One region of the Sphingomonas sp. S1-29 genome, then DNA from elsewhere that is predicted to be linked to it. Evidence: predicted binding sites of a transcription regulator. Region 1 holds the regulator's gene; each other region holds the start of a gene.

Region 1 (4,960 bases):
CCGGCTGGTGCGGCATGGCCCGCCTCCTCGGCGTGATGCCGTGGAACCGGCGCGCGGCCGGGTAAGCCGTCATGGATATCGGCACCATCATCCTGCGCTGGGATCGGGCGTAGTGATCGGCCTGATCCTGGGGGTGGTCGGCGGCGGCGGGTCGATCCTGGCGGTGCCGTTGCTGGTCTATGGGGTCGGGGTCGGGTCGGCGCATGCCGCGATCGGCACCGCCGCTGTCGCCGTCGCGGTCAACGCCTTTGCCAGCACCGTCGGCCATGCCCGCGCCGGCCGGGTCAAATGGCGCTGCGCGGCGGTATTTGCCGCATCTGGGATGATCGGCGCGGCGATCGGTGCCGAAATCGGCAAGGCGATCGACGGCCAGCGATTGCTCGCGTTGTTCGGCGTGCTGATGATCGGCGTCGGGCTGTCGATGCTGCGCAAGCGACGCACGCTCGAGGCTCCCAACGTCCGGCTGACCCGCGACAGCGCCGCGACGCTGCTGCCCCGGCTGATCCCGATCGGCCTCACCGTCGGCCTCGCCGCGGGCTTTTTCGGCATTGGTGGCGGATTCCTGATCGTCCCCGGGCTGATCCTCGCCACCGCGATGCCGCTGCCCTATGCGATCGGTACGTCGCTCGTCGTCATCACCGCGCTGGGGCTGACGACCGCGACCTCCTATGTCGTATCGGGGCTGGTCGATTGGCCTGTCACCGCGTTGCTGGTTGCCGGCGGCGTGGTCGGCACCGCGATCGGGATGCTGCTGGCGAGCCCGCTTGCCACGCGCAAGCACCTGCTCGAGCGCGGCTTTGCCGGCATGGTCATCGCGGTGGGCGCCTATGTGGTGGCGACCTCGATCTAGGCCGGGCCTCGCCGACCGACCGCGCGACGGTCCGATCGCGTCCTCGCCCCTACCCGGCACCCCCGAACCCCGCTACCCCAGCGCCATGCCCCACCTCACCCATCTCGATTCGGCGGGCGCCGCGCGCATGGTCGATGTCGGCGACAAGGCGACGACGCAGCGCACCGCGATCGCCACCGGCCATATCACCATGTCGCCCGATGCCGCCGCCGCGATCCGCCAGGGCGCGGTCGCCAAGGGCGATGTGCTCGCGGTCGCGCGCGTCGCGGGGATCATGGCGGCCAAGCGCACCAGCGACCTCATCCCCTTGTGCCACCCGCTGCCGCTGTCGAAGGCCGAGATCGCGCTCGACGTCGCGCACGATCGCGTCACCGCGACCGCCACCGTTTCGACCGCGGGGCAGACCGGGGTCGAGATGGAGGCGCTGACCGCCGCCTCGGTCGCGCTGCTGACGATCTACGACATGGCCAAGGCGCTCGACAAAGCGATGACGATCGGCGGCGTCCGGCTGCTCGAAAAGCGCGGCGGCAAGTCGGGTGACTGGCACGCTCCCGCCCCTGGCGGCCCGGCCCGATGATCTCGCTCGACGAGGCGCTCGCCCGGCTTTGCGCGCTCGCTCCAGCGATCCCCGCCGAAACCGTCCCGCTGGCGCAGGCCGCGGGCCGCTGGCTCGCCGAACCGATCGCCGCCAGGCGGACTCAGCCGATGCGCGACCTGTCGGCGATGGACGGCTATGCGCTTCGCTTCGCCGATCTCCCCGGCCCGATCGCGGTGGTTGGCGAAAGCGCTGCCGGGCGTGGCTTTGCCGCTGCCATCGGCCCCGGCGAAGCGGTGCGGATCTTCACCGGCGCGCCGCTCCCGCCGGGCGCCGACACCATCCTCGTCCAGGAGGAAGCCGCTCGCGATGGCGACCAACTGACGCTCAACGGCGAAGGCCCCGGCAGCGTCGGCCGCCACATCCGCCGCGCGGGCCTCGACTTCAGCACCGGCGAAGCGCTGCTCGCGGCGGGCGACCGGCTCACCCCGCCGGCGCTCGCGCTCGCCGCGATCGCGGGGTATGCCGAGCTTCCCGTCCGCCGCACGATCCGCGTCGCGATCGCCGCCACCGGCGACGAACTCGTCCCCCCGGGCCAGCCCGTGCCGCCCGACGGCCTGCCCGAATCGAACTCGATCCTCGTCGCCGCGATGCTTGCGGGCTTGCCCGTCAGCATCGAGCAGCTCGGCATCCTCCCCGACGATCGCGCGGCGATCGAGGCCGCCTTCGCGAGCGTCGACGCCGATCTGCTGATCACCACCGGCGGTGCCTCGGTCGGCGACCACGACCTCGTCCGTCCAGCCCTAGAAGCGGCGGGCGGCGAAATCGATTTCTGGCGGATCGCGATGCGGCCGGGCAAGCCGATGCTCGCGGGGCGCCTCCGCGATACGCTCGTCATCGGCCTGCCGGGCAATCCGGTCGCGGCGTTCGTCACGACGCTGCGTTTCGTGAAGCCGCTGGTGGTGGCGATGGCGGGGGGCACGCTGCCGCTCGCCACCCGCCATCTGCCGCTGGCCGGCCCGCTCCCCGCCAATGACCACCGCGCCGATCACCTGCGCGCCACGATCCAGGGCGGCGTCGTCCATTCGGCCGGGCGGCAGGACAGTTCGATGCTCCGCACGCTCGCGCATAGCGACTGCATGATCCTGCGCGCGCCGCACGCCCCCGCCGCCGCCGCGGGCGACTCGGTGGAAGTCCTGATGATCGGTTAAGGCAAGCTTGACTTGATGGGAGCTGTTGCCTACACGTTCCGCGTCTGTTCCCGACGGAGAACGCTGATGCTGACGCGCAAGCAACACGACCTGATCTGCTTCATCGCCGATCGCCTGAACGAGACCGGGGTTTCGCCGTCGTTCGAGGAGATGAAGGACGCGCTCGACCTCAAATCGAAGTCGGGAGTCCACCGCCTGATCTCGGCCTTGGAGGAGCGCCAGTTCCTGCGCCGCCTGCCCAATCGTGCCCGCGCGCTCGAAGTCTTGCGCATGCCCGAGCGACCCGTTGCCGCGCGCGGAAAGGGAGATTCTACGGGGGACGTAGTGTCGCTTTTGTTGCCTTCCGCGCCACCGGCACCCTCGCGCGCAGCCAGCCCCGCGCCGCGCGCCGCCAATGACGTGATCGAAATTCCGCTCCACGGCCGCATCGCCGCGGGTCTGCCGATTGAGGCGATGGAGAGCGCACAGATGCTCCCCGTCCCCGCGGCCTTGCTCGGCGCGGGCGAACATTATGCGCTCGAAGTATCGGGCGATTCGATGGTCGAGGCGGGTATCCTCGACGGCGATTATGCGCTGATCCGCCGCCAGGAAGTCGCGCGCGACGGCGAGATCGTCGTGGCTTTGGTCGACGAACACGAAGCGACGCTCAAATATTTCCGCCGCGAAGGCGCGATGGTTCGGCTCGATCCGGCGAACCGCTCCTACGATCCGCAGCGCTATCGCCCCGATCAGGTCCGCGTCCAGGGGAAGCTCGCCGGGTTGCTCCGCCGCTATTGAAGCTACGTGGCGGCTGCACCGTTTGGGGCAGCCGCCACGGATGGTCGCTGGGTCGGCCGGCGACGGTGCGAACCTTCCCGCCCGAAAGCGTGATCGCCACCCCGCCGGTTTGCGCGAGCATCGGACGGTCGAGCTTGAGCCAGCGCGGGGTACAGGTACGCGGCAAGCGCCGCTCGCTGATGGCGATGTCGGCGGCACGGCACAGCGCGACGAACTCGGCGATCGGGACTAGATAACCGCTGCGGGTTGCGAGGATGGTCCAGGTGCGACCTTCGGCGGGTAGCCGAACCAGGCACAGGTCACTGCTGCAGCGCGCCCTTGGATCGTCGCTCAGCGCAGACAAGTCGGCATCGGTCCCCCCGGTCTCGCCGAGCACCCCCCGGACATAGTCCCCCGCCCGATCGCGCAGCAGCGCCATCCCGCCATCGCCGGTCCGAACCGCCACATGCCGTCCGTCGCCGGTGACGATCAGATCGGGTCCCGGCGTCGCCACCGCCCACCCCGCGCCGATCGCGAGCGGCACCGCGCCCAGCCACCGCCACCGCGTCCGCCACAACGCCACCCAGATACCGCCCGCGACCATCAACCCGAACGCCGCCCGCGGCATCGACGGCAACGCCTTCACCGCCCCCGGCGCATCGGCGGTGGTGTGGGCGATCCACAGCAAGGCGCGCAACGCCCATTCGGCCAGCCACCAGAATGGCGCCCCCAACCCCGCCGAGTCGAACACCAACGCCGCCGCCTCGAGCGGCATCACGACAAAGGTCGTCAGCGGAATCGCCACGATATTCGCGAGCGCGCCGTACACCCCCGCCTTGTGGAAATGGAACAACCCGATCGGCATCAACGCGAACTCGACCACCAATCCGGTCAGCAGCAGCGACGCCAGCCCGCGCAGCAGGCTCGCCCCCCGGCTCTCCTCGCGCTTCAGGAACCAGCCGCGCACCACCCGATGCTCGTGCAGCGCGACGATCGCGGTCACCGCGGCGAAGCTCAGCTGGAAGCTCGCCGACATCAGCGCCTCGGGCCACAGCAGCAGCACGATCGTCGCCCCCGCCGCAACCAGCCGCAGCGTCACCGCCTCGCGCCCCATCGCCAGCGCCCCCAGCACCAGCAGCGCGGCGATGCACGACCGCACCGTCGGCACCTCGGCACCGGTCAGCCAGGTATAGAACACCGCCACCCCCGCCGCCGCGCCGGCCGCGACGATCGGCAACCGCCACCGCAGCGCCAGCACCGGGCTGAGCGCCAGCAGCTTGAGCACCAGCAGCATCGTCGCGCCGACCACCGCGGTGACGTGGAGCCCGCTCACCGACAGCAGATGCGCCAGCCCCGATCGCCGCAGCGCCTCGTCATCGGCCTCGTCGATCGCGCCGCGGTCCCCCGTCGCCAGCGCCGCGGCGATGCCGCCCGCGCTCCCCTCGATCCGCGCCTGGATATGCCGGGTCAGCCGCTCGCGCAGCCCCGCCCCCGGCGCCTCGCCCGCCCCAACCACCGTGATCGGGGCGAACGCCCGACCCGTCGCGCCGAGCTCGCCGAACCACGCCACCCGCTGGAAGTCATACGCCCCCGGCACCACCGCCGCCC
Region 2 (4,960 bases), 1.5 Mb from region 1:
TTCAGGAAATCGAGATGCTGGACGCTGCCGCCCTTTTCGAGGATCGAATTCCAGATCGCGTCGGAGTTCTTCGACTTGGTCGACAGTAGCTTTTCGAGATGCGGGTTGCGTACCACGAAGCTGCCCGAGAGCGTTTTGTGGGTGTAGATATTGCCCGGGATCGGCTCGATGCACGCGCTGGTGCCGCCGCAGATGATGCTGATCGACGCGGTCGGCGCGATCGCCATCTTGCAGCTGAACCGCTCCATGACACCCATGTCGGCGGCATCGGGGCAGGGGCCGCGCTCGATCGCGAGTTGCATCGATGCTTCGTTCACCTGCGCCGAGACGTGGCGGAAGATGCGCAGGTTCCACGACTTGGCCATCGCGCCTTCAAACGGCAGGCAGCGCGCCTGCAGGAACGAATGGAAGCCCATGACGCCAAGGCCGACCGAACGCTCGCGCATCGCCGAATAGGCGGCGCGTTCCATGCCGGGCTCGGCGCGGTCGATATAGTCCTGCAGCACATTGTCGAGGAAGCGCATCACGTCCTCGATGAAACGCTTGTCGCCGTTCCACTCGTCCCAGGTTTCGATGTTGAGCGACGAGAGGCAGCAGACCGCGGTGCGGTCGTTGCCCAGGTGATCGCGCCCGGTGGGCAAAGTGATCTCGCTGCACAGGTTCGAGGTCGAGACCTTGAGCCCCAGGTCGCGATGATGCTTGGGCATCGTCGAATTCACGTGGTCGCTGAAGACGATATAGGGCTCGCCGGTCGCGAGGCGCGTCTCGACCAGCTTCTGGAACAGCGAGCGCGCATCGACCGTCGCGCGGACGCTGCCGTCCTTGGGGCTCTTGAGCTGCCATTCGTCGCCGGCGCGGACGGCTTCCATGAAGGCGTCGGGGATCAGCACGCCGTGGTGCAGGTTGAGCGCCTTGCGGTTGAAGTCGCCGCTGGGTTTGCGGATTTCGAGGAATTCCTCGATCTCGGGGTGCGACACATCGAGATAGCAGGCCGCCGAGCCGCGGCGCAGCGAGCCCTGGCTGATCGCCAGCGTCAGCGAATCCATCACGCGCACGAACGGAATGATGCCGCTGGTCTTGCCGTTGAGGCCCACCGGCTCGCCGATGCCGCGGACATTGCCCCAATAGGTGCCGATGCCGCCGCCGCGCGAGGCGAGCCAGACATTCTCGTTCCAGGTCTGGACGATGCCCTCGAGGCTGTCGGGGACCGAGTTGAGGTAGCAGCTGATCGGCAGCCCGCGCCCGGTGCCGCCGTTCGACAGAACGGGCGTTGCGGGCATGAACCACAGCTTCGAGATATAGTCGTACAGCCGCTGTGCATGCGCGGCGTCATCGGCATAGGCCGAGGCGACGCGGACGAAGAGGTCCTGATAGCTTTCGCCCGGCAGCAGATAGCGGTCCTTGAGCGTTTCCTTGCCGAAATCGGTCAGCAGCGCGTCGCGCGAATGATCGACCTCGACCGCATAGAGCTGCTTGTCGATCGTGTGCGAGGTGCGCGCCTTGGGGGCGTCGGCGGCGGTTTCGCTGATGGTGTCGGTCGCGGTATCGCTCACGTGCTGATCGTCCCTGAAATCCATGACTGGCCCGTCCCTCGTTCGTGCGGCATGCACCCTCGATTCGCGGGCGGATACCGATGCTATCATCCAGCGCGGCTGCGCGAGAACAAAAAGTGATCATGTTGCGCCGGAGAGCGGAAGCGAGCCGTGCCACGATATCGGTCTATCGCGCGTCGGATACCATCGCTTGGGCCGTATCCCCGTTGCTACCACTATAGATTGTGCTCAAATCGGGCGAGGCACAAGCCGGTAAATCGGCACCGCGGCGCGGTTCGTCGAATATCCGCGTGCCCCGATGGCCGCCGATCGGCCGCGACGCGTGGACCAAGCTGGCGTTCCCCAAAAGCAATAGGGCGATGCGCGGCGGGCAAAAAGATTCATGGGGAGGAATCGCCCGCGCTTGCACGGGGCGGGCATTTCCCGGACGGTGGCGGGCGGCACGACGGGGGAGCGATGATGGACGAGCTTGGACGCAGCACGGTGCGCCGCGTGACGTGGCGGCTGATCCCGCTGCTCGGGCTGCTGTACATGGTCGCCTATATCGACCGGCAGAACGTGTCCTATGCCAAGCTGCAGATGGTCGGCGACCTCGGCATCAGCGAGGCGGCCTATGGGCTGGGCGCGGGGTTGTTCTTCGTCGGCTATTGCCTGTTCGAGGTGCCGAGCAACCTGATCCTCGAGCGCGTCGGTGCGCGGCGTTGGTTCGCGCGGATCATGGCGAGCTGGGGGATCGTCACGCTGCTGCTGGGCTTCACCCAGAGCCCGACGATGTTCTACATCCTGCGCTTCCTGCTGGGGGTGGCCGAAGCGGGGTTCTTTCCCGGCGTGCTCTATGCGCTGACTTTGTGGTTCCCGCAGGCGCATCGTGCGCGCGCGATCGGCCTGTTCATGCTGGCGAGCGCGGTCGCCAATGCGGTGGGCGCGGCGCTGGGCGGGCTGCTGCTCGACCTCGACGGGCTGGGCGGCCTTCGCGGCTGGCAATGGGTGTTCCTGGCGACCGGCGCGCCCGCGCTGCTGCTGGTGCCGGTGGTGCTGCGTTATCTGCCGAGCGGGCCGGGCGAGGCGCGCTGGCTGACCCCGGCGCAGAAGACCTGGCTTGCCGAGGTGCTAGAGGCCGAGCGGATCGCCGGCGGGCGCGAGGCGCATGGCAATCCGCTGCGCGCGCTGCTCGATGCCCGCGTGCTGATGCTGAGCGCCGCCTATGTCGGGTTTCCACTGGCGGCCTATGGCCTCAGCTACTGGCTGCCGACGATCGTCCAGGGGTTCGGGGTGTCGAATACCGTCAACGGGTTCCTCAACGTCATCCCCTGGGTGCTGGTGGGGCTGGCGCTGTGGGCGGTGCCGCGCCACGCCGCGCGCTACGCCGACCAGCGCTGGCATATCGTGGTGCCCGCGATCCTCGGCGGCATCTGCCTGATCGGCAGCGTGGTGGTGCCCGGCGCGGTCGCGAAGTTCGCCTTGCTGTGCATCGCCGCGCCCGCGATCTTCTCGGGCCAGCCGGTATTCTGGACGCTGCCCCCGCGCTTCCTGACCGGCGCGAGCGCGGCGGCGGGGCTGGCGATCATCAATTCGGTGGGCAATCTGGGCGGCTTCGTCGCGCAGACGGTAGTGCCGCGTATCCGCGACGAGACCGGCAGCGACCTGGCGCCGATGCTGTTCCTGGCGGCGTGCCTGTTCGCCGCGGCGGTCGGGGTGCTGGTGGTCGAGCGGCGGCTGCCGCGGGGGTAGAGGTGCTGGTTCACCTCACCGCCATCCGACGCGCTGCGCCCATTCCTCTATTCGCTTCCGGCGGCTGGCCAGGTCGGCGGGTTTGGCCCCGGCCTCCGTTTGCTCCCGATGGTTCGCGATCGCGGCCGCTAACGGCTCCAGCCCGACTTCGGCTCGCCGTCGGTCGACGCCATCGGGATCGTCGATCGGCAAGGGGCTGAACTGCCCATCGTCGCCCCAATCGAATTGCGAGCCGTAGCGCTGAGCGCGTCCTTCGAAGACGCAGATGCGGTCGAACATCATCGCCATTTGCCAAGCCGGCGCCTGTCCTTGCGCGACCGCCGCTTCGAGCAACCCGAGGCAGCGGCGCTGAAAAGGCGGCAGGCCGATGGCATGCTGGGCGATCAGCCACGTGGCTTCGGCCCCGCTTTCTCCCACCCGATCCGCTATGGGCCAGCCGATCGCGTCGATAATGGTTTCCAGCGCCTGCGCATTGGCTTCGTGGACGGCCTGCATCTCGGGATGATAGCCTTCGAACAGGCTGCCATGGCTTGCCAGGCGCGCCCTTGTCGCCCGATCATGGGCGGCAAGGGCGATCAGCCGGGATGCCAAAGACTGATCCATACGCGCAGGCCGATCCCCGGTTTGACCGTCATCCAACCGCCCCCTCGCTCTCGCGAGGGGTGGCATGTCAGATCGTGCCGGCTTTCTTCAGCTTCACCGCATGGTCCACCGCGCGCGCGGTGAGCGCCATGAAGGTCAGCGAGGGGTTCACGCACGATACCGAGGTCATCACCGCGCCGTCGGTGATGAACAGGTTCGCCGCGTCGTGTGCCTGGCCCCATTTGTTGACCACCGACTGGCGCGGATCGGCGCCCATGCGCGCGCCGCCCATTTCGTGGATCGCATCCCCCGGCACATGCTCGCCGCGCCAGCTATGGACGTCGGTGAGGCCCGCCTTGCGCAGCATCTCCTCGCCCTGTTCGCGCGCGTCGGTCATCATCTTCATTTCATTGTCGCGGAAGGTGACGTCGAAGCGCACCAGCGGCATGCCGAAGCGGTCGACCTTGTCGGGGTGCAGGCTGATGCGGTTGTCCTCATAGGGCAGGCATTCGCCGAACGCGGTCATGCCGAAGCTCCACGGCGCATAGCCGCGCATCCCCTTTTTCATCGATTCGCCGAAGCCGACCGGATACATCGGGCTGCGCTGCGCGCTCCCCTGATAGCCATAGCCGCGCTTGAAGCCGACGCCCTCTTCGCCGCCGACATTGCGGAAGCGCGGGATATAGACGCCGCCGGGGCGACGGCCATATTCGATGAACTCGGTCATGCCGGGGATATTGCCGCTGACGCCGACGCGGAAGATGTGGTCCATCACATAGCGGCCGAGCGTGCCGCTGGTGTCGAACACGCTCTTGGTCGAACCGGCAGCGCGGGTGTTCAGCATGATCTGCGTCGACGCCATCGCCGAGGCGCACATGAAGACGAGGCCGGCGGGGATGATCTCGGCCTGGTTGGTCTGGGTATCGACCACGCGAACCCCGGTGACGCGCTTGCGCTTGGCATCATATTCGAGGTTGGTGACCATGGCATTGGCGCGCAGCGTCAGCCGGCCGGTCGCGCGCGCGGCGGGCAGCGTGACCGCCTGGGTCGAGAAATAGGCGCCGAACGAACAGCCGCGACCGCATTGGTTGCGA
Region 3 (4,960 bases), 230 kb from region 1:
GGCGCTCGGCACCACCGGGCGCGCCGCCTGGCGCGATGGCGAGGGCGAGGCGACGCTGACGCATGGCGGTGCGGCACTCGATATCGGCATCGTGCGCGCGGGCGACGACATGCTGGTGTGGCGGTTCGCGCGCGCCGCCGATGCGGGATCGGCGGTCGATCTCGACCCATTGCTCGGCGGAAAGGTCGGCGATCGGCTGGCGAGCGCGGGGATCATGGTCGCGTCGCTCACCCCGCAGGGCCGGGTGCGTGCCGCCAACCGCGTGCTTCGCCTGCGCGCGATGGGGCAGGCCGATGCCGCGATCGAGGGCCGCGATTTCGCGCGCTTCCTCACCACCGACAGCAGCGGGCTGCTGCGCTTCGAGCGCGAAGGCGCCGCGGGCAATCCGCTGCGGCTGCTGCAGGTGCCGATCAGCGCGCAGGACGACGCGCCGCTGGTGGTGGCGCTGCTCGACGAGGAGGAATCGGGGCTTCCCGCGGCGATCGGATCGAACGTCACCGCGCATGTCCGCGCGCTGGTGTCGCTGCTTCCCTTTGGCATGGCGCTGGTCGATCGCGAGGGTCGTTTCGTCCATATGAACGACGCCTTCGTCCGCGCCGCGGGGATCGCGGCGGGTCCGCCGCCGCTCTATCCCGGCGACCTGGTGGTGCGCGAAGACAAGGGTGCGCTCGCCGATGCGATTCGCCGCTTCTCAGGCGGTGCCACGCATTCGGCCGACATGCAGGTGCGGCTTGCGGGCCGCCCCGACGAGCCGATCGCGCTGACGCTCGCGGGCGCGCGCGGCCTGGGCGAGGCCGCAGTGCTCATCAGCCTCAAGGAAACGGGGCAGGAGGGCGAGCTCAAACGCCAGGTCGCGCAGGCGATCAAGATGCAGGCGGTCGGCCAGCTTGCGGGTGGCGTCGCGCACGACTTCAACAACATCCTCACCGCGATCATCGGCCATTGCGACCTGATGCTGATGCGTCATTCGCCCGGCGACAGCGATTATGACGACATCCAGCAGGTCCGCGCCAATTCGAACCGCGCCGCCGCGCTGACCCGGCAATTGCTCGCCTTCTCGCGCCAGCAGACGCTGCGGCCGCAAACGTTGCAATTGCCCGACATCATTTCGGAAGTGTCGAACCTGCTCACCCGGCTGCTCGGTGAGACCGTGCGGCTCGACGTCAAGCATGGTCGCGGAATCGGTGCGGTGCGCGCCGATCCGGGGCAGCTCGAACAGGTCGTCGTCAATCTGGCGGTGAACGCGCGCGACGCGATGCTTGCCAAGAACCCCAATGGCGGCGGGACGCTCACGATCGAAACGCTCGCGATCACCGCCGCCGAGGTCCGCCGGATGGACGACGACGTGCTGCCGATCGGCGATTATTCGGTGCTGCGCGTCAGCGATACCGGCACCGGCATCCCGATCGAGGCGCTGTCGAAGATCTTCGAACCCTTCTTCACTACCAAGGAGATCGGCAAGGGCACCGGGCTCGGGCTTTCGACGGTGTATGGCATCGTCAAGCAATCGGGCGGCTATATCTTTGCCGAATCGCCGCCGGGGCAGGGGGCGGTCTTCACGATCTACCTCCCCGTCCACACCGCGACCGAGGCGCCGGTGAAGCCGCCCCCCAAGCCGGTGCGCAAGGCCGATACCTGGGGCACCGGCACGATCCTGCTGGTCGAGGACGAAGCGATGGTGCGCGCGGTCGCCGAGCGCGCGCTGACGCGGCAGGGCTATAAGGTGCTCACCGCCGAACATGGCGAGGCCGCACTCGAGCTGCTCGCCAATTGCGACCGCCCCGATCTGCTGATCTCCGACGTGGTGATGCCGATGATGGATGGCCCGACGATGGTGCGCCATGTGCGTGCGCGCTATCCCGACCTGCCGATCCTGTTCATGTCGGGCTATGCAGAGGAGCAGTTGCGACGCTCGATCGACCTCGACCATGTCGCGTTTCTGCCCAAGCCCTTTTCGGTCCAGCAGCTCGCCGAGGCGGCGCGCGCTGCGTTGCTAAACGATTGAGACTTGGCGAAACCGCCATGTTCTGCCTATGACCCGCGGATGACCGAACGCCAGCGTATCCTCATCGTCGAGGACGAGCCCCTGATTGCCATGATGCTCGAGGATTTCCTCGACGCACTCGACCGCGATGTTGCGGGAACCGCCGAGACCGTGACCGCGGCGCTCGAGCTGGTGAACGCCGGCGGCGTCGACGCCGCGATCCTCGATGTGAACCTGCGCGGCGGCGAGAAGAGCTGGCCGGTCGCCGACGCGCTGGCGGCGGCGGGGATTCCCTTCGTGCTGGCAACCGGGGGCGACGTGCTGGCCAACGATCATCGCGACCGCCCGGTTTTGTCCAAGCCGTTCACGATGGACGGCGTCGAAAAGGCGCTCGATTCGCTTTAAAGCTTTGAAGGCAGCATTGTAGAGCTCTCCCCTCCCTGAAAGGGAGGGGCTGGGGGTGGGTTGGTGGCTGGCGTAGGCTGTCCCGGCTGCGCGCCAGGGACTCGCAACCACCCCGTTCGTTTCGAGCGAAGTCGAGAAACCGCCCCGTCACACCCGGCACGCGTTTTCGCACGATCCCCAAAGAAACCAGCCAACCCGGCGCAAGCCACAACTGCGCCACAATCGGCCCCGACGATCGCGCTTCCCCCAGCGGAAGCCCGCGATGCTAAACCTCCTCGCCAACCTCCTCCAGGCTGTCAGCCCGGCAAGCGCCCCGCCGCTGCGAATCGACATCCTTGATCGCTGCGCCGCCCCCGCCGGCGACGAAATCATCGTCTGTGGCGATCGCGACACCAACGAACGTTTCCGCCTTCGCCCGCTGCGGGGCGACGCCGCAGCATCGTCTGCGCTGCCCAAGGCCGAAATCCCGCTGTTCGGCGATACCCGCGCCGCGGCAGAGGTCGAAGCAGAACAGATCGGCCCCGGGCTCACCAGCCAGCGCATGATGCTCCGCCTTAAAACCCCCTTCTGACTTCTTCCCTCCCTGGAAGGGAAAGGCTCGGGGTGGGTCGGTCGTGGCCGCGGCGGAACTCGCCTCGACCTGTTCCCTGAGTTCACCTCTTGTTCCCATGGAACAAACCATATACATAGCCATCATGCGTTGAACGGTTCGCGCGGTTGTTCTAGCGATAGGGGCGCTCCAACATGGCAGCACAACTCAAGGTGATCGACAGCAAGATGGCAGCTTCCACCGACAAGGTCGCGGGCGACCGGCAAAAGGCGCTCGACGCCGCACTCGCGCAGATCGACCGCGCATTCGGCAAGGGCTCGGCGATGCGGCTGGGCTCGAAGGAGGCGATGCAGGTCGAGGTGATCTCGACCGGATCGCTCGGACTCGACATCGCCCTTGGCGTCGGCGGCCTGCCGCGCGGACGGGTGATCGAAGTCTATGGCCCCGAATCGTCGGGCAAGACCACGCTGGCGCTCCACGTGATCGCCGAGGCGCAGCGCGGCGGCGGCACCGCGGCGTTCGTCGATGCCGAGCATGCGCTCGACCCGGTCTATGCCAAGAAACTCGGCGTCAACATCGACGAACTGATCGTGTCGCAGCCCGACACCGGCGAGCAAGCGCTCGAGATCGTCGATACGCTGGTGCGCTCGAACGCGATCGACGTGCTCGTGATCGATTCGGTCGCCGCGCTGGTGCCGCGCGCCGAGATCGAGGGCGAGATGGGCGACAGCCATGTCGGCCTCCAGGCGCGGTTGATGTCGCAGAGTCTGCGCAAGCTCACCGGCTCGATCAGCCGATCGCGCTGCATGGTGATCTTCATCAACCAGCTGCGGATGAAAATCGGCGTGATGTACGGCAACCCCGAGACGACGACCGGCGGCAACGCGCTCAAATTCTACGCCTCGGTCCGCCTCGACATCCGTCGCACCGGCCAGATCAAGGATCGCGACGACATCGTCGGCAACGCCACGCGCGTGAAGGTGGTCAAGAACAAGGTCGCGCCGCCCTTCAAGCAGGTCGAATTCGACATCATGTATGGCGAGGGCATTTCGAAGATCGGCGAGATACTCGACCTCGGCGTGAAGGCCGGCCTCGTCGAGAAATCGGGCGCGTGGTTCAGCTACGACAGCGTCCGCGTCGGCCAGGGCCGCGAGAATTCGAAGAATTATCTGCGCGAGCATCCAGAAATGGCCGACAAGCTCGAAAAGGCGATCCGCGCGCGCACCGACAAGGTCGCCGAGGAACTGATGGTCGGCCCGAGCGCCGAGGACGATCTCGACGACGAATGATCCGGGAGGGCAGGGGCCTTGCGCGCATCGCGCGCGGCCCCTGCTGAACTGCCGATGGCATCGCGCGGGCTTTGACACCATGCCATCCGCACAGTGTTCGCGCCGTGCTGCCACAGAAGGGCACGGTTCGGTCATTGCCGGCGGTCCTTACCACCGCATGTCATTCAACGCGTAATGATCAACGAAGGCGCCGCCCGCGCCGTCTGATTTCGGCGAGCTTGAACGCGGCGATTATCATCGTCGGGAAAAGCTTGGTATGCAAGGTCACGCCTCACGCCCTGTCGTCGGCAGTGTAGCTGTCGCGGCGCCCCGACGGCGCGCGAGCGAAACTGCCGCAACGATCCCCGCCGAGCCGCAGCCGGCAGAAGTGACGATGTCGATCGTCAATACAACAGCAGGAATCGCTGCCGGAAAACCGTCGCGCGGCGCGTTATCGCGCCGCGGGCGCCGTTAGCAGCGCTTGATGAAACCCCAGCAGCATAGGCGTCACGGGCGCAATCAGACCTACTTGGCTCGCGCTGCCTAATCGAACCTAGGTAAAATATGGTGGACGCACTTGGGCTCGAACCAAGGACCCGCTGATTAAGAGTTTTGGAATCACGCCCTTGCGCTAGTTTGCACTAGCTTGTTCTAGCAGGCATAACCGTTGATAAACCGTGCTTTTCGCCGTTGCTTTTTAGTGGTTCCTTGTCGTAGCTGTAAGCTCCTTGCTAGAAATACGCTAGAATCTAG
Region 4 (4,960 bases), 1.0 Mb from region 1:
CGCCGCGGCGGCGGCGATCGACGAACTCGGCGATGCTCGCGCTGGTGGCGTTGAGCAGCGGATAGGTCCGCGCACTCTTGATCCAGTCGGGGCGCCGCGCCGGGCCGCCATTGACGGTATCGAGCACCAGCACGACCAGGATGAACGCCAGGCTGACCAGGATCACCGCCTTGAGCATCCCGAACCCGAACCCCAGCGCGCGATCGACCGGTCCCAGCACCGAGGTGCGCGTTCGCTTGCCGACCGCGTTGGCGATTAGCTTGCCTCCCAGATAGGTCACCCCGAACAGGATCGACAGCGCCAGCACCGCCGCGCCCGAACTGGTGCCGACCCAATCGACCATCATCACCGACAGCGGCGTGTGGAACAGCCGCACGACGAACGCGACCAGCAACCAGGTGAGCAGCGACAGCACCTCGGTGACGAAGCCGCGCATCGCGCCGAGCACCGCTGCGCTACCGACGGCGAGCAGGACGACGATATCGAGGGCGGTCAGGTCCATGGCGCGCGTTCCAAATTGCTCCCGCGCCGCTAGCCGCGCGCCAGCATATGGTCAACGAACGCGCCCAAGTTCTTGAACCCGGCCAGCTTCATCGTGCCCGGCTCGGCGGCTTGCGCGCTGGGCAGCAGCGCGCTGGCGAAGCCCAATTTGGCGGCTTCCTTCAGCCGCAGATTGGCGTGCGCGACGGGGCGGATCTCGCCCGACAGCGCGATTTCGCCGAACCCCACCGAATCGACGGGCACCGCGCGTTCGGACAACGCCGACACCAACGCTGCCGCCACCGCCAAGTCGGCCGCGGGGTCCTGCACGCGATAGCCGCCGGCGATGTTGAGATACACTTCGCAGGTCGAAAAGCTGAGCCCGCAGCGCGCCTCGAGCACCGCGAGGATCATCGCCAGCCGCCCCGAATCCCAGCCGACCACCGCGCGCCGCGGGGTCGCGCCGCTGGCGAGCCGGACGATCAGCGCCTGCACCTCGACCAGCACCGGGCGCGTTCCCTCGAGCGCGGGGAACACCACGGTGCCGGTGACGCTTTCGTCGCGCGAGGTGAGGAACAGCGACGAGGGGTTGGCGATCTCGCTCAGCCCCTGCGTCTCCATCGAGAACACCCCGATCTCGTCGGTGCCGCCGAAGCGGTTCTTGATCGCGCGCAGGATGCGATATTGGTGGCTGCGCTCGCCCTCGAACGCCAGCACGGTATCGACCATATGCTCCATCACCCGCGGGCCGGCCAGGCTGCCGTCCTTGGTGACATGGCCGACCAGCACCACCGCCGTCCCGCGTTCCTTGGCGAAGCGGATCAGCTCGCCCGCCGACGCGCGCACCTGGCTGACGGTGCCCGCCGCGCCCTCGATCAGGTCCGAGTGCATCGTCTGGATCGAATCGATCACCAGCAGATCGGGCGCCGCCGCGCCGCCGAAGGTCGTGAGAATGTCACGCACCGAGGTCGCCGCCGCCAATTGCACCGGCGCGTTGCCGAGCCCCAACCGCCGCGCGCGCAGCCGCACCTGGTCGGCGGCCTCCTCGCCCGAGACATAGGCAACCGACTTGCCCGCGAGCGCGAGCTTGGCCGCCGCCTGAAGCAGCAGGGTCGACTTGCCGATCCCCGGATCGCCGCCGATCAGCGTCGCCGAGGATTCGACGAACCCGCCCCCCAGCGCACGATCGAGCTCGGCGATGCCGGTTGCCATACGCTCGGGGAGCGCGATTTCGCTGTCGAGCCCCGACAGCAGGATCGGCCGCCCGCCGCCTTGCAGATTATGTCGCGCCGAAAACGCCGTGACGACCGCGCCGGCATCCTCGACCAGCGTGTTCCATTCGCCGCAATCGGCGCATTGCCCCGCCCATTTCGACGTCGCCGATCCGCACGCCTGGCAGACATATTTCTTCTGGGGTTTGGCCATGGGGAAGCGGTAGCGCGAGAGGAACGAAAAGGGAATACCGCCCCCAAGACATCAGTTACCCCAACAGCCGTCACCCCAGCGAAAGCTGGGGTCTCCTCGCGGCAGTCGGTGCGCTCGCCAACCGGGAGACCCCAGCTTTCGCTGGGGTGACGGAAGGGTGTCCAAGGATCACCCCCCGCTCAATTCGCTCCCGCGTTTGAGCACCTGATCGCCATCTTCCTGCGCGATCAGATACGCCGGATTATCGGTCGTCCCGTTCTTGACCACCTTTGATCCCTTCAGCGTCCGCTGCACCCGGCGATCGAAGCGTTCCTCGACCTTGCCGTGCGCCGAACCGCTGCCCCAATTCCACTTCACCTTCTGGCCCTTGCGAAATGCATTCGACATCGACGGCTCCCGATCTGGATGACGATGCAAAACCCGCGATCGGCGATGATCGTTCCGGTGGCAAACCGCGCTCGGTACGGCTAGATGCCCGGCGATGCATGCTTCCAATCTTCGCGTGGCGCTGTTCAGCGGCAACTATAATTATGTCCGCGACGGCGCGAACCAGGCGCTCAACCTGTTGGCGGGGCATTTGCTGCGCGCGGGGGTGACGCTGCGCGTCTATTCGCCGACGGTGCCGCAGCCAGCGTTCGAGCCGACCGGCGAGCTGATCGGCGTCCCCGCGTTCGCCTTCCCGGGCCGCGGCGAATACCGGCTGGGGTTGGGGTTGCCCAAGGCGATCCGCCGCGACCTCGAGGCCTTCGCCCCCGACATCGTCCATGTCTCGGTGCCCGACATCACCGGCCACCGAGTCGTCAGCTGGGCACGCGAAAACGGCGTCCCTTCGCTCGCCTCGCTGCACACCCGGTTCGAAACCTATCCGCGCTATTACAAGGCCGCATTCCTCGAGCCGCTCGCGGTGAAACTGTCGAAGCGCTTCTACAACCGCGTCGATCATGTCGTGGTGCCAGGCGACGGCATGCGCGACCTGCTGCGCGAATGGGGGGTGACGACGCCGATCGACATCTGGTCGCGCGGGGTGAACCATGCGCGCTTCAATCCGGGGATGCGCAGCCTCGAATGGCGCCGCGGACTCGGCATCGCCGACGATGAGGTCGCGGTGAGCTTTCTCGGCCGGCTGGTGCTCGAAAAGGGGCTCGACATCTTCGCCGACGTGGTGCGCGAGCTCGAACGCCGCGGCGTGCGCCACCGCGTGCTGGTGATCGGCGAAGGCCCGGCACACGACTGGTTCGCCAAGCAGGTGCCGAGCGCGGTGTTCGCCGGCTTCCAGTCGGGCGACGATCTGGGCCGCGCGGTCGCGTCGATGGACGTGTTCTTCAATCCATCGGTCACCGAGACCTTCGGCAATGTGACGCTCGAGGCGATGGCGGCGGGCGTGCCGGTGGTGGCGGCGCGCGCGACCGGCGCGGTCGGGCTGGTCGATCCGGGGGTCACCGGCGCATTGGTCGAGCCGCGCGACGTCGGTGCCTATGCCGACGCGATCGAGCATTATTGCCGCGACGATGCCGCGCGCCGCACCGCGGGCGCGGCGGGCCATGCCAAGGCGCAGGGCTATCAATGGGATCGGATCAACCAGGTCGTGCTCGATGCGTATCTGGAAACGATCGCGGCGCGGGCGCGCTAGTCCCCCTCCCGCTTGCGGGAGGGGGGAAGAAGCCTCGCGCATCCCGGCGATCGCGCCTATCTGGCGGTGATGGCCGACCTTTTCGGGGACTCCGCTCCCCCGCCCCCTGCCCGCCCCGCCGCCGACGCACCACTCGCCGATCGCCTGCGCCCCGCCAATCTGGGCGAAGTCGTCGGCCAGGATCACCTCACCGGCCCCGAGGGGGCGATCGGGCGGATGGTGGCGGCCGGCAAGCTGTCATCGATCATCCTGTGGGGGCCGCCGGGCACCGGCAAGACCACGATCGCGCGGCTGCTCGCCGACGCGGTCGGGCTTCGCTACGCGCAGATTTCGGCGGTGTTCTCAGGGGTAGCCGATCTGAAGAAGGTCTTCGCCGAAGCGCGCGAACATGCCCGGATCGGCAAACGCACCTTATTATTTGTCGACGAGATCCACCGCTTCAATCGCGCGCAGCAGGATGGGTTCCTGCCCTATGTCGAGGACGGCACCGTCACCTTGGTGGGTGCGACGACCGAAAACCCGTCGTTCGAACTCAACGCCGCCTTGCTCAGCCGCGCGCAGGTGCTGATCCTCCACCGCCTCGACGCCGCCGCGCTCGACACCTTGCTCGCGCGCGCCGAGGCGATCGAAGACCGCAGCCTGCCGCTCGACGCAGACGCCCGCGCCGCGCTGGTCGCGAGCGCCGATGGCGATGGCCGCTTCCTGCTCAACCAGGCCGAGACCCTGTTCTCGATCGCGCTGGAGACCCCGCTCGACCCCGCCGGGCTGTCGGCACTGCTCCAGCGCCGCGTCGCGGTGTACGACAAGGATCGCGAGGGGCATTACAACCTCATCTCGGCGCTGCACAAATCGCTGCGCGGATCGGACCCGCAGGCATCGCTCTATTATCTCGCCCGGATGATCACCGCTGGCGAGGAGCCGCTCTACGTACTGCGCCGGCTGGTGCGTTTCGCCAGCGAAGATATCGGCCTCGCCGATCCGCAGGCGCTGGTGCAATGCCTCGCGGCCAAGGACGCCTATGATTTCCTCGGCAGTCCCGAGGGCGAGCTCGCGATCGCGCAGGCGTGCCTCTATTGCGCGACCGCCCCCAAATCGAACGCCGCGTACAAGGCGCAGAAGGCCGCGTGGCGCAGCGCGAAGGAAACCGGATCGCTGATGCCGCCGCAGAACATCCTGAATGCACCGACGAAGCTGATGAAGGACATCGGCTATGGCAAGGGCTATGCCTATGACCATGACGCCGAGGGCGGCTTTTCGGGAGCCAATTACTGGCCCGCCGAACTGCCCCCGCAACGCTTTTACGCGCCCACCGATCGCGGGTTCGAAAAGCGCGTGGCCGAACGCATGGCGTGGTGGGAGGAAGCAAGGAATGCGCGTGAAGGTTAGGACTACTCCCCCATCCCCGTTCGTGCTGAGCTTGTCGAA

Evidence for each region. The regulator LexA, encoded in region 1, represses DNA repair genes until DNA is damaged. The targets are predictions, from matches to a motif close to GTTCCNCNCTTGTTCT.
Region 2: OKW76_RS11160 (ribonucleoside-diphosphate reductase subunit alpha) is a predicted target of LexA. The motif match lies at 1,660-1,675, and genes of this name have one in related genera.
Region 3: recA (recombinase RecA) is a predicted target of LexA. The motif match lies at 3,041-3,056, and genes of this name have one in related genera.
Region 4: radA (DNA repair protein RadA) is a predicted target of LexA. The motif match lies at 1,926-1,941, and genes of this name have one in related genera.

The regions. Positions count from the first base shown of each region.
Region 1 covers NZ_CP110678.1:447,842-452,801, reverse strand. Annotated here, with positions in the region: gene OKW76_RS02120 (rhodanese family protein) at 1-65, shown strand, start outside; gene OKW76_RS02115 (sulfite exporter TauE/SafE family protein) at 113-850, shown strand; gene moaC (cyclic pyranopterin monophosphate synthase MoaC) at 936-1,427, shown strand; gene OKW76_RS02105 (molybdopterin molybdotransferase MoeA) at 1,424-2,596, shown strand; gene lexA (transcriptional repressor LexA) at 2,663-3,373, shown strand; partial or broken gene OKW76_RS02095 (ComEC/Rec2 family competence protein) at 3,363-4,960, opposite strand, start outside.
Region 2 covers NZ_CP110678.1:2,337,475-2,342,434, forward strand. Annotated here, with positions in the region: gene OKW76_RS11160 (ribonucleoside-diphosphate reductase subunit alpha) at 1-1,577, opposite strand, end outside; gene OKW76_RS11165 (MFS transporter) at 2,010-3,284, shown strand; gene OKW76_RS11170 (DUF6624 domain-containing protein) at 3,300-3,887, opposite strand; gene OKW76_RS11175 (GMC family oxidoreductase) at 3,955-4,960, opposite strand, start outside.
Region 3 covers NZ_CP110678.1:680,285-685,244, reverse strand. Annotated here, with positions in the region: gene OKW76_RS03200 (response regulator) at 1-2,005, shown strand, start outside; gene OKW76_RS03195 (response regulator) at 2,045-2,389, shown strand; gene OKW76_RS03190 (hypothetical protein) at 2,652-2,960, shown strand; gene recA (recombinase RecA) at 3,134-4,228, shown strand.
Region 4 covers NZ_CP110678.1:1,482,200-1,487,159, forward strand. Annotated here, with positions in the region: gene OKW76_RS06900 (CvpA family protein) at 1-502, opposite strand, end outside; gene radA (DNA repair protein RadA) at 532-1,905, opposite strand; gene OKW76_RS06910 (DUF2945 domain-containing protein) at 2,074-2,292, opposite strand; gene OKW76_RS06915 (glycosyltransferase family 4 protein) at 2,387-3,535, shown strand; gene OKW76_RS06920 (replication-associated recombination protein A) at 3,605-4,921, shown strand.